3 regions of the Vibrio sp. 1978 genome follow, and region 2 is predicted to be linked to each of the others. Evidence: riboswitches for the same ligand, from Rfam matches in the RefSeq annotation. Region 2 holds a riboswitch; each other region holds the start of a gene.
What was found. A riboswitch is a leader RNA that binds a small molecule or an ion and turns the genes downstream of it on or off. The one in region 2 is predicted to bind thiamine pyrophosphate.

Region 1 (4,917 bases), on a different contig from region 2:
AGTAGATCTTCCCTCATCAAGGTTGTCATTCAACAGTGTTTCACGTGAAACATTCGCTTGCTGAGTTAGCATTCCTCGAGCAAGTGTTAACGCATCTTCGATAGGAAAATCGAGTACTGTCAGCGTTACTATCCAAGCAAGGTGATGTTCAGGATTGAACATTGCGTTGAATTTGGACTTAACGGAAAGCGCTCTCACTTCGTTGTTAATTGGGTGACGCCAGATATCAAGCTGAAACACTTTCTCCTTTTCATCGGATACCTGCGTATCAGCAATGCCAATATGAATCGCTTTCGACGGTTGCTTAGCACACGCTTCTACCGATAAAGCAGAGCGGTAATAGAGCACAAATGAACTCTCATTCTCAGAGTCATAATCATCAATGAGATCAGTCGTTATGTGTGTGGTCTGTTGGCCGCGAACAAGCTGAATAGATTGAGTTGGGCTCACACCCAACTCAATGTCTTCAATGCAAAAACCCTGTTCTTTCGCCAACAACAAACATTGCTGAACTAAACCTGTCAGTTCAATCAACGATGACGGAATAAGGATTTTGCTCATTAGTCACTCACCTCGGCATGTGCTGCTGGGTGGTATAGCTCAGAACCTGACTCTCTAAATTCTTGCGATTTCTGACGCATCCCCTCAAGAGGGTCATCCAGCATTTTGATTGAGATAGCTTGGTCCGCAGCAACTTGCTCTGTGTCTTTCGCATATTCTCGAACCTCTTGCGAGATCTTCATCGAGCAGAACTTTGGCCCGCACATCGAACAGAAGTGAGCAACTTTTCCAGACTCTTGAGGCAAGGTTTCGTCATGGAAAGCGCGCGCGGTATCTGGATCGAGTGATAAGTTGAATTGGTCTTCCCAGCGGAACTCGAAGCGAGCTTTAGAAAGCGCGTTATCACGAACTTGTGCACCAGGATGTCCCTTCGCCAAATCCGCGGCGTGCGCAGCAAGCTTGTAAGTTATCATGCCTACTTTCACGTCTTCTTTGTTTGGTAAACCAAGATGCTCTTTAGGAGTGACGTAGCAAAGCATCGCACAGCCATACCAGCCAATCATGGCAGCACCAATACCTGAAGTAATATGGTCGTAACCTGGAGCAACGTCTGTCGTCAATGGGCCAAGGGTATAGAAAGGAGCTTCATGGCAGTGCTCTAACTGTTCTTCCATGTTCTCTTTGATCATGTGCATTGGAACATGACCAGGACCTTCGATAATCACCTGTACGTCGTATTCCCACGCTATCTTGGTTAACTCACCAAGGGTACGAAGCTCTGCAAATTGCGCTTCGTCGTTAGCATCGGCCACCGAGCCAGGACGCAGACCATCACCGAGAGAAAGTGCCACATCATACTTAGCACAGATTTCACAGATCTCTCGGAAGTGGGTATATAAGAAGCTTTCTTGGTGATGCGCTAAACACCATTTCGCGATGATAGAACCACCACGAGAGACGATGCCAGTAACGCGTTTTGCAGTCATTGGCACATAACGAAGTAGTAAACCGGCATGGATAGTAAAGTAGTCAACGCCCTGCTCTGCTTGCTCAATCAGGGTATCGCGCATCACTTCCCAGTTAAGGTTTTCCGCAACACCGTTCACTTTCTCAAGCGCTTGGTACATTGGCACGGTACCGATCGGAACCGGACTGTTACGTAGAATCCACTCGCGAGTTTCGTGAATATTGCGTCCAGTAGAGAGATCCATAACGGTATCGCCACCCCAGCGCGTCGCCCACACTAGTTTCTCTACTTCTTCTTCAATCGAAGAAGTGACCGATGAGTTACCGATGTTGGCGTTCACTTTGACCAAAAAGTTACGCCCAATGATCATTGGTTCGGATTCTGGGTGGTTGATATTAGAAGGGATAATAGCGCGACCTTCGGCGACTTCTTTACGCACAAACTCTGCAGTAATGTCCTTTGGTAGGTTCGCACCAAAGCTTTGACCCGGATGCTGTTGATTCAGCACTTCATCGCGATACTTGGCACGCCCCATGTTTTCACGCAGCGCGATATATTCCATTTCTGGGGTAATAATACCTTTGCGAGCATAGTGCAATTGGGTCACACAATGGCCATCTTTGGCACGTCGAATACGTGGTAGATTACCGTAACGAAGATCGTCTAGTGTTTCGTCTTCTAAGCGTTCTTTGGTGTACACCGAGCTTACTTCATCAAGTAGCTCAGTATCGGCACGCTCTTCAATCCACCCTTCTCTCAGCTTAGGTAAGCCGCTATAGAGGTCTATGGTGTGCTCTGGATCTGTGTATACACCCGAGGTATCGTAAACGCGTACTGGCTCATTAGGCTCGAAAATAGGCGCTTCTTTTGTGCCTCCAATAAGGCTATCAGCGAGTGATATTTCACGCATTGGCACACGAATATCTGGACGTGAGCCTTCTACGTAGACTTTGCTTGAATTGGGGTACGGTTGTACCGAGAGTGTATCAATGAACTGTTTTGCTTCCAGTCTCGCTTGTTTGCGACTCGACATAGCATTTTTCCTTGCTTTGTTATACTAGATAAAAAGTAATTGGATAAAAATGCTTGGCGGATAGATGCGACAAGAGGAGTCAAATTAAGGCTAGTTAAAGCTTACGATATTTGCCTGTAACAACATTCGACTTTTGATAGATCAACCAGAAAGAACTCCGGTGTGAATATCTTCTCTTGTTCCCTTCGCAGATTCTAATCTGATCAGGTTCAACGGATCCCGAATTAACGGTCTCAGCCTTATGGCACTCCGACAAGTGATGTCAGTATATAAAAACGGCTTGGTGAAACCAAGCCGACCTGTTCAATTTTTAACTACTTTGCTAGCTGCGCATCAATAATTGAAAGCCTATCCACGCAGCTGAAATACTTAACACGACATTCAACAATACGTTCAACCCCATCTTAAAGAAAGCGCCCTGCTGCATAAGCAAAACATTATCCATCGAGAAGGTGGAAAACGTCGTTAGTGCGCCTAAAAAACCCAAGCCAATCACTTGTCGCCAAGGTTCCGTTGCCAAAAGTTCATTATCGAAAGCTGCTATCAATAAGCCCATCATAAATGAGCCAACAACGTTAACGGTTAACGTACCATATGGAAAACCACGCCCCAATAAAATGACACAAAGTTCAGAAATTAAGTAACGAGAACATGCACCAAATGCACCACCCAATGCAATAAAACCCAAAACGGATAGTTGTCCCATAATTCCCCCAGAAAAGTTAATGGCGACATTGTAATCAAATTTACGGCAATAGTGATTATACAATCTTAGAATTCAGCAAAGTATAGCGCTTAAAACTTATCAAGATTTTAAAAGTTACGGGAGTCACTTTACTTCAATGTAACCCATCAAACCCGTCTTCATATGTTCAATTACATGACAATGGTACATCCAACGCCCTGGGTTATCTGCAACAAATGCCGCTTTCGCACTGCCGTTTTTTCCAAGTAAGACCGTATCGGTATGAAACGGTTCGTCGAGTTTTTTGCCATCTAACTCAAGAACCGTAAATGTGTGTCCATGAAGATGAATAGGATGATGATATTGGGTGACGTTCTTTAGGTTGAAGATATAGGTTTTTCCCATCTCCAATGTTGAAAGCGGCGCTGGAATATTATCTTTGCTCATTCCCTCCCAAGCCCGTTTGTTCATCAGCCAGAATTGGGGGATCGCTTTGCCCGATTTATCAGCAGGAGTGATCGCCCCCTCCCACTCAAACACATAATCGATTTGCTCTGCATTTTTCAAATCGAGAGCTGGCACAGGGTTGAGAGGTAATAAAGGCAGTTTCTGGTTGTTCGACAGATCAGACTCAACAACGTCAAACTCGCACAAAGGGAATGGGAAGCGTCCTTTCATTTGACGCACATAAACACGTTTTCCAGCCTTTGGAGCAATCAATCCGACATCTAACCTCATTCCTGGACCAATTTTATGCTGAGTGAGCTTGTAAGGCGTTTTAACAGGGTTACCATCAATAGCGATAACCCAAGCCTCTGCACCTTCAATAGCGATCGGGTAAGTAATGGTGTTATCGACATTAGCAATTCTTAATCGCGTGGTAGCATTCTGCTTCAGCGTATAAACAGGTTCATGCACACCATTGACGCTACTCCACTCTCCGGGAGTCCCCATACGAGCGCTCAAGCGCGGTACCATAAGGTTCTTCCACTGACCTTGTTTGTCTAAATGCCAATGCTTTAGAACTATTTCCTGTTCTTCATCAAATAGAACAGGCTCAGCCTCTTCAACGATAATTAGCCCAACTAAGCCCATACCAAGTTGCTTAACGCTATTCATGTGGGGGTGATACCAAAACGTGCCTGCATCTGGCGGTGTAAATTCATAAGCGAATGTTTCACCCGGCATGATAGGCGGCTGGCTTAAGAAAGGTACACCATCCATTTCAATAGGGATTCGCAAGCCATGCCAGTGGATTGTAGTCGGCTCTGAAAGCTTGTTAGTAAACCTAATTATAACTTTCTCGCCTTGGCGACAACGAATCGTAGGCGCTGGAATCGAACCATTAAATGCGAGTACGTCTGTGTTAAACCCAGGGATAAATTCTGCAGTAGAAGGCTCTGCAGTGATATCGTATATATATTGCCTCTGCTTATTAGTGCTCCTAGATAGAGAACATGCAGGTAGAACGGTAAGCGCGGAGATTGCTAAGGATGATTGAAGAAAGCGTCGACGAGATATATCCATACATAGTTACTCATTAATCCAGATCGGTTGAGTGTAACTAAATATAAATAGTGATTCCCCTTTATTATTAAAATTTCGGGCCACTGATCATTACAGCTAACTGTAGTTTCGTTCGTTCAGTAGATTAAATGCTGCCAAAGTACAGCAGAAAGCCATACTTACGGGATAAGAGTAGAAATAAGCTGTAATAATGAGAAGAAACCA
Region 2 (4,917 bases):
AGAACGGCTCATCCAATAGCCACATGGGATGAGGCTGAACAAAACAACGCGCTAAGGCAACACGTTGACGCTGGCCACCAGAAAGATGCTCTGGCAAACGGTCGAGGTACTCTGCAACACCAACTTGCTGCGCGGCTTGTTCAATCTGACGATTTTGGTCCACCGTAAGCTTTAGCCCTGGGTGTAAGCCCAAACCGATGTTGTCACGCACCGATAAGTGAGCAAACAAATTGTGCTCTTGGAACAACATAGAGAACGGACGCAGATAAGGCTCTTTACGCACAATGGACTCACCATCAACACAAATATCACCACGGTCAGGATGGATGAATCCTGCCACCAACGCCAGCAAGGTTGACTTCCCTGCCCCACTTGGTCCCATCAGCGACACAATCTGTCCTTGCTCAATCGTTAAGTCAAAACGAAACAGTTCACGTTGGTAGGTGTACTGCACATCATCCAACACTAACATTACGCTCTCTCCTTCGTTTTCAATACTTTCTCAATCAAGGCAAAACAGCCCACACTCAACAACAATAGGGTCACCGATACCACCGCAGCTGCGTCCATCTGATAACTGCCAAGCAACTGGAACAAATACAGAGGTAAGGTACGAAACTCTTGTCCACCAAACAGTGCTATGGCACTTAAATCCCCTATTGCAAACATAAAGCTGATCGCAAACGCATGTGCAAACGGCTTGCGTAGCGCCTGCCACTCCACCACTTTAAACCGTTGCCAGCCACGCATGCCTAAGCTGGCACATACATACTGATACTGTTGTTCAATGTGCAGCATTGGCTGCGCTAGCGTTTTGATCACGTAAGGCAAAGCCATCAAACCGTTCACCAAAATCACGACAAAAAATGCCAAGCTAAAAACATCGGTAAATGCGCGCAGTAGTAAGAATAAACCGGTGCTAATCACCAGACCTGGAGTCACCAAAATAACGGTGCCGATTAACTCAATCTGATCGGCTCGCGTGTTTTTGTACTGCAACCGCCAACGGCGACTGGTCAATAGTATGGACACCCCTGCAGCGACCGCAAGCGCGCTAGCGACACAGGCGACTTTGAGGGAGTTCAATAGCGCAGACCAAAAACGCTCATCGGTTAATACTGTCCAAACTTGTTGGTTGATGCCACTCAGTAACACCATCAATAACGGCGGTATTACCAGTAAAAAGGCACCTATGATCCAAAAGCTATCCCAAGCTTTTGACCACCCATGATCCTTCGTTAAATATTGCTGTACCGATGTGCTTCCAGCACTGATAGAAACAGGCCTTGTTAACTTCTGCACTCCAATAGCAAGCAGTCCACATAACAGCATCTGCCACAGCGCCAATAACGCCCCAGCTTGTAAATCAAAATCAAACTTAATCGCTTGGTAAATGGCCAATTCAATGGTGGTGGATTTTGGCCCGCCCCCCAACGCCATTACAGTGGCAAAACTGGTAAAGCACAACATAAACACCAACCCACAAACGTGGGGAAGCTGCTGCCTTAAACGCGGCCATTCTACCCAACGAAACTTATCCCAATGGCTCATCCCAAGATGCGCGCAAAGCTTATGCTGCTCGGCAGGAATAGACTCCAAGGCTTGCAGAAGCAATCGTGCCGCGTAAGGTAAATTAAAGAACACATGGGCGAGTAAAATGCCGTTCAAACCGTAAATAGAGAATGGCAGTTTAGTGTCGAAACTTTGCAACCACTGCGCCAACAAACCACTGTTGCCATAAATCGCTAACAGCCCAAAAACACCAACCAAAACCGGCAAAACCAGTGTCGATGCAAACAGCTTAAGCAGTAATGATTTACCAATAAATTGGCGACGCGAAAGTGCGTGCGCTACTGGAATGGCAAAGCCAACACTGAGCAATGTGGAAAGAAACGCTTGGTAGAAACTGAACTTGGTGACATGTTGATAGTACGGGTCGCCCCATACCACAGACACATCAAGTGAAGGGGCTTGAACAATCAAAGCACCTAGGGCAGAAATAACAAAGGTCGCGATGATCATCGCGACCCCTAAACCTATTTTTGGAACAGAATTCAAAGGTAAAACCTATCTCATTCAGATGAGGATGGAAACGTCAGCTAAAACGTCAATGCGCTTTGCCATTCGCGAATCCAAGACTTACGCATTTTTGCCACTTCATCAGCACTAAAGCTCAACGACTTGCTTGGAACACTCAAAGTTTCAAAACCTTTAGGTAACTCAACGTCAGTGACTGGGTACATCCAGTTACCCGTTGGCATCGCCGATTGGAACTCATCACTTAAAATGAAACTCATAAATTGATCAGCAAGTTCTGAATTTTTTGCCCCTTTCACTTTGGCGGCTACTTCAACTTGCATGTAGTGGCCTTCAGCAAAATTCGCCGTAGCAAACTTCGAATCGTTTTCCGCAATTAAGTGGTACGCAGGTGAAGTGGTGTAAGAAAGCACTAAATCGGACTCACCATTGAGGAACATAGAATACGCCTCAGACCAACCTTTCGTGACCGTTACGGTTTTGCTCGCTAGCTTCTGCCACGCTTGCGTCACATCGTCGCCATAAATAGATTTCATCCATAGCATTAAGCCTTGGCCCGGCGTTGAAGTCCGCGGATCTTGGTAAATCACTTTCAGATCGTCGCGCGTTTCCACCAGCTCTTTCATGCTTTTCGGCGGATTAGCCAGTTTCTCTTTGTTGTACACAAACGCGAAGTAGCCGTAATCGTACGGTACAAACGTCGTGTCACTCCAACCGTTTGGTAACACTGTGTTAGCCGTATCCACATTGTGCTCGGCAAGCAGACCGGTTTTCTTCGCTTCTGCCATCAGATTGTTATCCAAACCTAACACGATGTCGGCTTTGCTATTACCGCCTTCAAGACGAAGACGATTCAGGATCGACACACCATCGTCTAATGCCACGAAGTTAACGTCACAGCCACATTTTGCTTCAAAAGCTTGCTCGATTTTAGGACCCGGCCCCCAATCTGCGGCAAAAGAGTCGTAGGTATAGATGGTTAATGTGTTTTCAGCGGCAAACGCTGAAGTAGAGGTGATTGCAGCTAAGGCAATCAGATTTAGAGTGGTTTTCACTGCTCGCTCTCCATGAGTATTTCAGAGAAATAAGTTGAGCGGCACAGGGTTTGAGGCGGCTATTAAGGATTTCCAATATCCAGACTCAATTCCTACGCCAGCATTATCTGGTTCAGGTAATACGGGTCCCTAGTTAAACACTTAGGTCTCAGCGCCCCAATGCATTGATTGACTCAATGCTAAATGGGTTTGCTCCCCGATGAGTTGGATGGATTGTAAAGGTATTTGAGTGGTTACACAATCAGCTCACGAGCGCTGGTCATAACCCCAACGAGGCACCAAACCTTGCTCAATACCTAAGTGGTCAAGAATTCTTGCCACCATAAAATCCACTAAGTCTTCAATGCTCTTTGGCTGATGGTAGAAGCCCGGAGCTGCTGGCATGATGGTGACGCCCATTTGCGACAGTTTGTGCATGTTCTCCAGATGTAGCGTTGAAAATGGTGTTTCGCGAACCACGAGCAACAGCTGCCCGCGCTCTTTCATTACTACATCAGCGGCCCGTTCGATCAAGTTGTCCGACATACCGTGTGCTATGGCTGCAACGCTTCCTGCTGAGCATGGGCAAACCACCATTTGCTTAGGTGCAGCAGAACCAGACGCAACCGGCGAGAACCAATCGTCTTTACCGCAAACGGTGATGTTATTTGGATTGCAGTTCAGGTGCTCTACCAACGCTTGCTTTGCGGCTTCTGGCCCACTTGGCAGCTTAAGGTTGTGTTCGGTTGCCATCACGACACGAGCCGCCGAAGAAATCAGAACGTAGACATGATAATCCGCCGCAACCAAGCATTCTAAAAGACGAAGGCCGTAGGGAGCACCAGAAGCCCCCGTTAATGCCAACGTGATGGCTTTTTTGTGAGAGGGTTGTGTTTTGTTTTGCATATCAATCAGGCTTTTTGTTTTAACTGCTCAAGAAGTTTTCCGTGAATACCACCAAAGCCACCGTTGCTCATGACTAGAATTTGGTCACCTGGTCGCGCACGTTCGACGATCTTGGCTACAAAGTTATCTATATCCGCATCGACAAACGCTGGCTGTTTGCATTGGTCGGCAATGTCTTGCACAGACCACTCGATATTATCTGGCTGGAACAAGAAGACTTCATCTGCACTGTGTAGTGACTCTGCAAGTGTGTTTTTGTGTACACCACGCTTCATGGTGGCAGACCGCGGCTCTAACACAGCAAGGATGCGTTTTTCACCTACCTTGTTACGCAAACCACCGACAGTAAGTTCAATTGCCGTTGGGTGATGCGCAAAATCATCGTAAACCGTCACACCTTGTTCTTCACCTTTCAGCTCTAAACGGCGCTTGGTATTGATGAAACGCCCTAATGCCTGGCAAGCAAGATCCGGAGTGACTCCAACATGTCGTGCAGCAGCGATTGCCATCAGCGCATTATCCACATTGTGGTCACCCACCAAATTCCATTCGACGGTACCAACCTTCTCGCCTTGCAACGCAACGTCAAATTTTGAGCCATCAAGCACTAATTTGTGCGCTTGCCAGTCACCATTCTCACCAGAGAACTGTTTTTCAGTCCAGCAGCCACGCTCTAATACATCCGCTAACGCTTGATCTTTCCTCGGCGCTAAGATCAATCCATTGCCCGGTACAGTTCGCACTAAATGATGGAATTGGCGCTTGATCGCTTCTAGATCATCGAAGATATCAGCATGATCGAACTCAAGGTTATTCATGATTAAAGTGCGAGGATGGTAATGCACAAACTTAGAACGCTTATCGAAAAAAGCACTGTCATATTCGTCGGCTTCAACGACAAAAAACATGCTTTCACCCAAACGAGCAGACACTCCGAAGT
Region 3 (4,917 bases), on a different contig from region 2:
CTTTCGATGCAATGCCGTAACCCAGCCAAAGCATGAGTACTGGCGCGATGGCGAACACAGGGATCGCTTGGCTAGCAATCAGAATGGGCAGTAACCAACGCTTCAGCGGTTCGAACATCAGCATTTGCAATGCGAACAGCAAACCCATTGATAATCCAAGCGCCAAACCAAGTAAAATCTCTTGCGCGGTAACCCAAGTATGTTTGAGCAAGACATCGTAACGAGTGACCAATCTATCCAGCACTTCAATTGGTGAAGGTAAGATGAAGCTTGGCATGTCGAATACCACAACAACCAACTGCCACAATCCCAAGATCACCGCTGTGCTAATGACCAAGCGCAGAGCCGGATGGGTCACGCGTTCTTTTTTACTAATGCGTGCCGAAACGGAGTTGTACTGAGTCATATCACTCATAGTCTTTCTCCAGTTGATCCAAAATCGCTTGTTGTAACGCCGCGCACTCTCCATCGAGAACTCGGGGCGGCTTGGAGTCTGGAACGACCAAGTGCTGAGCTTGCGCAGGTGTGCCTTGCAACACATAGAGTTGGTGAGCTAATCGCACCGCTTCTTGTGGGTCGTGGGTAATCAGAACAACCGTCTTATCTTTCAGCAATTCGGCAGACAAGGTTTGCAACTTATGACGAGTAACCGCGTCCAGTGCAGAGAAAGGCTCATCCATCAGAACTAGAGGCTTGTCTTGCATCAGAGTGCGAGCAAGGGCAACACGTTGTCTCATGCCGCCAGAGAGCTGAGCTGGCTTAGCATCCGCGTAATCGGCGAGTCCCACTTGGCTTAGTAAAGTCAGTGCACGTTGTCTATTTTGCTCTGGTGATTGGTCTTGAGAAAATCGAGAACTGAGGCAGACGTTGTCTAACACATTTAACCACGGCAGTAACAAGTCTTGCTGCGCCATGTAGGCAATACGCTTGTGTAAGGTGATGCCATCCGTGGTCGTTAACTCGCCATGCCATTCAACTTTGTCGTCTAACAAACCCGCTAGATAACGAAGGATCGTCGTTTTTCCGCAACCACTGCGACCAAGTAACACCGTCCATTGATTGGCAGGGATGGTCATACTCAACCCAGCTAATGTTGGTGTTTGGCTGTCTTTGTATTGCAGACTTGCTTCGGTAAGCTGAATGCCGAGTGCATTAGCGCACATGCGTGTGACCTGCAAAAAAATGGTTCACAGGACCATGACCTTTACCGACATCCAATTCGTCAGCGTGTGCGATAGCTTGGCTGATGTACTGCTTACCAAGGTGCACCGCTTTGTGCAGGTTGTTGCCTTGACCAAGGTAAGACGCGATAGCAGAAGACAGTGTGCAGCCTGTGCCATGGGTGTTTTTGGTTGGAAAGCGTTTAGCGCTAATTAACTCGGCATTGTCTTGCATGATCAGCAGATCGTTGCTGTTTTTGTCTTTTTCCAGATGACCGCCTTTTAACAGCACCGCTTTTGCCCCTAATGCGCGCAAGTCAGCAATCATATCGTTCATTTCAGATTCTGATTGAGGCATTGGCTTACCCGTCAATGCTGCGCCTTCGGGTAGGTTAGGGGTAATGATGTCTGCGAGCGGAATCAATTCTTCTTTTAAAGTGCTGATTGCCGACTGTTCCAGTAATAGATCGCCGCTGGTGGCCACCATCACAGGGTCAATCACGAGGTGTTTTGGCTGGTATTGTTTAATTTTGTCTGCAACGACTTTGATGATGTTGGAATCTGCCAGCATGCCCACTTTGACTGCAACGATGTTGAGGTCGGTAAATACTGCATCAAGTTGGCTCTCTACATGGTCGAGAGGAATGGGGAAAATCGCAGAAACGCCTTGGGTATTTTGCGAAGTAATCGCCGTGATTACCGAGCAAGCAAAACTGCCGGTTGCGGACATCGCTTTGATGTCGGCTTGAATACCTGCACCGCCACCACTGTCTGAGCCCGCGATGGTCAATACGATAGGGGTAGGCAAGGCTGGCGTGTGATGTGAATGAGGTTGTGATTGCTGCGTCATGGTCGCTCCTACTACAAGACGTATAGGAACTGACTTTGACCGTTGCAGATAGATCGATTTTTCGATCGCTATCGCTTACCTAAGAGGGGCGACGAAAGGCAAAGTGTGCATAGTTCCCTACGTCAGTGCTAACTGAATCAGGTTCAACGGGTCTCGAATTTCGATCTCAGCCAACACTTGTCGTGTGGCCCCCCGACTATTTCGTTCGGATGATAGCAGGACCATTGCGGAAGGGATACGTTTTTTGAGCGTAATTATAATGAGTATTCAATTATGCGAGGTGAGTGATAAAGTAAGCACCTAAATGGTTTGCTGGGTGGAATTTACTAGTGCAACGCTCTGGTGAATGAGCAGAACCTGGAATATTTAATAAATAATCGTGGTCTCGTTAAGCAAGGATTAGCACAAAACAAGGTTAAAAAACTGTTAAAATTTAACGTGTTGCCAATTTAACTTTGTTGAACTTTTTCACAGTTAATTAGGAAGGCTAAGACGATCATCGAGCAAGGAGACTTCATGCTTAATTCTGTAACAGCGAAGTCAGTGATCGATCATGCGCTCTTTTTGGGGGCTGATTTCGCTGAACTATTCGTTGAACATCACCAAACCAACACTGTCCAGATCGCATCTGGTGAAGTGGATAAGGTTAACTCGGGTATCGATTTTGGTATCGGTATTCGTCTTTTTTTCGGTCATAAGGTGCTTTACGGTTACACCAACAGCACAGATGAAGCCGAACTAAAGCGCGTAACCTCGCTGCTTGCTGCAAAAGACAAGCGTGAGCAAATCGCGTCAGCGGGTTCTTTGAATTTGAACCGCTACCCAATCCAACATGGTTGCCGCATGCCGCTAGGTAAGGATGCTAACCTAGATTCAAAAATCGCGTTTCTATTGAAAGTTGACCAAGCCGCACGTGCTGAGAGTGAACATATCAGCCAGTTTATTGGCAGCGTTCTTCAGCGCGAGCAACAAGTGTCTATCTTCAACTCAGAAGGTCTACACGTTGACGATACTCGCCACTACATTCGTGTTGCTGGTAACACTGTCGCGCAAAAAGGTAATGAGCAGTCTTCTGGTATGGAAGGTCCTGGCGCTCTTGCTGGTTGGGAATTCAGTGAACAGCTTGATGCCAAAGAGCTAGGTCAAACTATCGCGCAGCAAGCGTTAGTAAAACTTGGCGCGGATGCTTGTCCATCGGGTGAAATGCCGGTGGTGATTGGTAACGGCTTTGGCGGCGTTATCTTCCATGAAGCATGTGGTCACTTGCTAGAAACCACTTCAGTTGCGAAGAAAGCATCAGTCTTCCACGACAAGATGGGCGAAATGGTTGCTCACACCGCAGTGAATGCAGTCGATGATGGCACCATGACCAACGAATGGGGCTCGATTCACATTGATGATGAAGGTATGAAGACTCAGCGCACTCAACTGATCAAAGACGGTAAGCTAACCAGCTTCATGGTCGATAAAATGGGTGGCATGAAGACAGGTTATGAGCCTACGGGTTCTGGTCGTCGTCAAAACTACAAGTTCGCACCAACCTCGCGCATGCGTAACACCTTTATCGAAGAGGGCGAGCATTCACTTAATGACATGCTGGCAGGCATCGAACGTGGTATCTATGCGAAGAAGATGGGCGGTGGCTCTGTTCAACCGGGTACGGGGGAGTTTAACTTTGCTGTTCGTGAAGCCTACCTCATTGAAAATGGCAAAATCACCAAGCCTCTGAAAACAGCAACGCTGATCAGCACGGGTCCAAAAGTGTTGAAAGAAATCAGCATGGTCGGCAAAGACATGGCGCTTGCGCCGGGCATGTGTGGTTCCGTGAGTGGTTCAGTACCAACAACTGTCGGTCAGCCAACGCTGAAAGTAGATAACATTCTGGTAGGAGGCGGTAACTAATGAGCCAAGAACAACAACTTCTTAATGCGGTTGATTACGTCCTATCAGAAGCAAAACGCCAAGGTGCAGAAGCGGACGTCATTGTAAACCGTAACAGTAGCTTTTCTTTGAAAGCGAACCAAGGAAAGCTGGATGAGTACAAAGTAAGCTCAAGCCAAGTTCTGGGTGTTCGTGTTGTGAAAGATGCGCGTGTTGCAACAAGCTATTCTGAGTCGTTAGAGCAACCAAGCTTGGATTTGATGCTGACCAACGCACTGCAAAGCGCTCGCTTTTCCAAGCAAGATGAACATCAGACGATTAGTTGCGTGAACAGTCAAATCGCGACTGATGTTGCTGAGATTGCGCAAGAAGATACAACTTCTGTTGACGAAAAAATCGAACTGTCTCTCGCTCTTGAGCAAGGCGTAGTGGCTCTGCCTCACGCCTCTAGCGCACCTTACAATGGTTACAGCGATGGCGAAACACAACTGATCATTGCCAATACTCAAGGCACATTGTGTCAACACTTCGAGCGCTCGTTCACTTGTTACGCGTATACCTTGTTTGAAAAAGACGGCAAACAGTCAATGGCGGGTAGAATGTCACTGGGTCGCCGTTTTGATGAGTTGAATCCAGCTTACTGTATCGAGGGTGGCTACAACCTTGCTCGCGATCTTCTTGAAGGCGCACCGGTTGCGACGGGTAACTACCCTGCTATCTTCCACATCAATGCGCTAGCAAGTTTATTCGGTGCTTTCGGCAGTGCTTTCTCTGGCGTAAGCGCGATGAAAGGCATTACGCCACTGGGTGACAAGCTTGGTCAACGTGTTGCGAGTGATTTAATTACCTTTACTGATACGGCTTACATGCCAAATGGTATGGCAATCGCGAGTTTTGATAGTGAAGGCTTCGCTACTCAAGATAATGTCATGATTGCTAATGGTGAGTTGAAAACCTTGCTACACAACAGCCAGACCGCAAGTTACTTGGGCGCAGTCTCGACAGCAAGTGCCGCTCGCGGTGCAA

Region 1: it holds a riboswitch for thiamine pyrophosphate, as region 2 does, so the genes downstream of both, thiC (phosphomethylpyrimidine synthase ThiC) here and thiB (thiamine ABC transporter substrate binding subunit) in region 2, are expected to answer to the same signal.
Region 3: it holds a riboswitch for thiamine pyrophosphate, as region 2 does, so the genes downstream of both, thiD (bifunctional hydroxymethylpyrimidine kinase/phosphomethylpyrimidine kinase) here and thiB (thiamine ABC transporter substrate binding subunit) in region 2, are expected to answer to the same signal.

What each region holds. Positions count from the first base shown of each region.
Region 1 covers NZ_JAWPOP010000037.1:252-5,168, reverse strand. Annotated here, with positions in the region: gene R8N49_RS22845 (thiamine phosphate synthase) at 1-561, opposite strand, end outside; gene thiC (phosphomethylpyrimidine synthase ThiC) at 561-2,501, opposite strand; TPP riboswitch at 2,665-2,763, opposite strand; gene crcB (fluoride efflux transporter CrcB) at 2,824-3,207, opposite strand; gene R8N49_RS22830 (multicopper oxidase family protein) at 3,331-4,713, opposite strand.
Region 2 covers NZ_JAWPOP010000008.1:124,711-129,627, reverse strand. Annotated here, with positions in the region: gene thiQ (thiamine ABC transporter ATP-binding protein) at 1-472, opposite strand, end outside; gene thiP (thiamine/thiamine pyrophosphate ABC transporter permease ThiP) at 472-2,058, opposite strand; gene thiB (thiamine ABC transporter substrate binding subunit) at 2,100-3,092, opposite strand; TPP riboswitch at 3,165-3,301, opposite strand; gene R8N49_RS10440 (flavin prenyltransferase UbiX) at 3,339-3,977, opposite strand; gene mpl (UDP-N-acetylmuramate:L-alanyl-gamma-D-glutamyl-meso-diaminopimelate ligase) at 3,983-4,917, opposite strand, start outside.
Region 3 covers NZ_JAWPOP010000007.1:2,235-7,151, reverse strand. Annotated here, with positions in the region: gene R8N49_RS08880 (ABC transporter permease) at 1-415, opposite strand, end outside; gene R8N49_RS08875 (ABC transporter ATP-binding protein) at 408-1,163, opposite strand; gene thiD (bifunctional hydroxymethylpyrimidine kinase/phosphomethylpyrimidine kinase) at 1,153-2,010, opposite strand; TPP riboswitch at 2,108-2,215, opposite strand; gene R8N49_RS08865 (TldD/PmbA family protein) at 2,527-3,912, shown strand; gene R8N49_RS08860 (TldD/PmbA family protein) at 3,912-4,917, shown strand, end outside.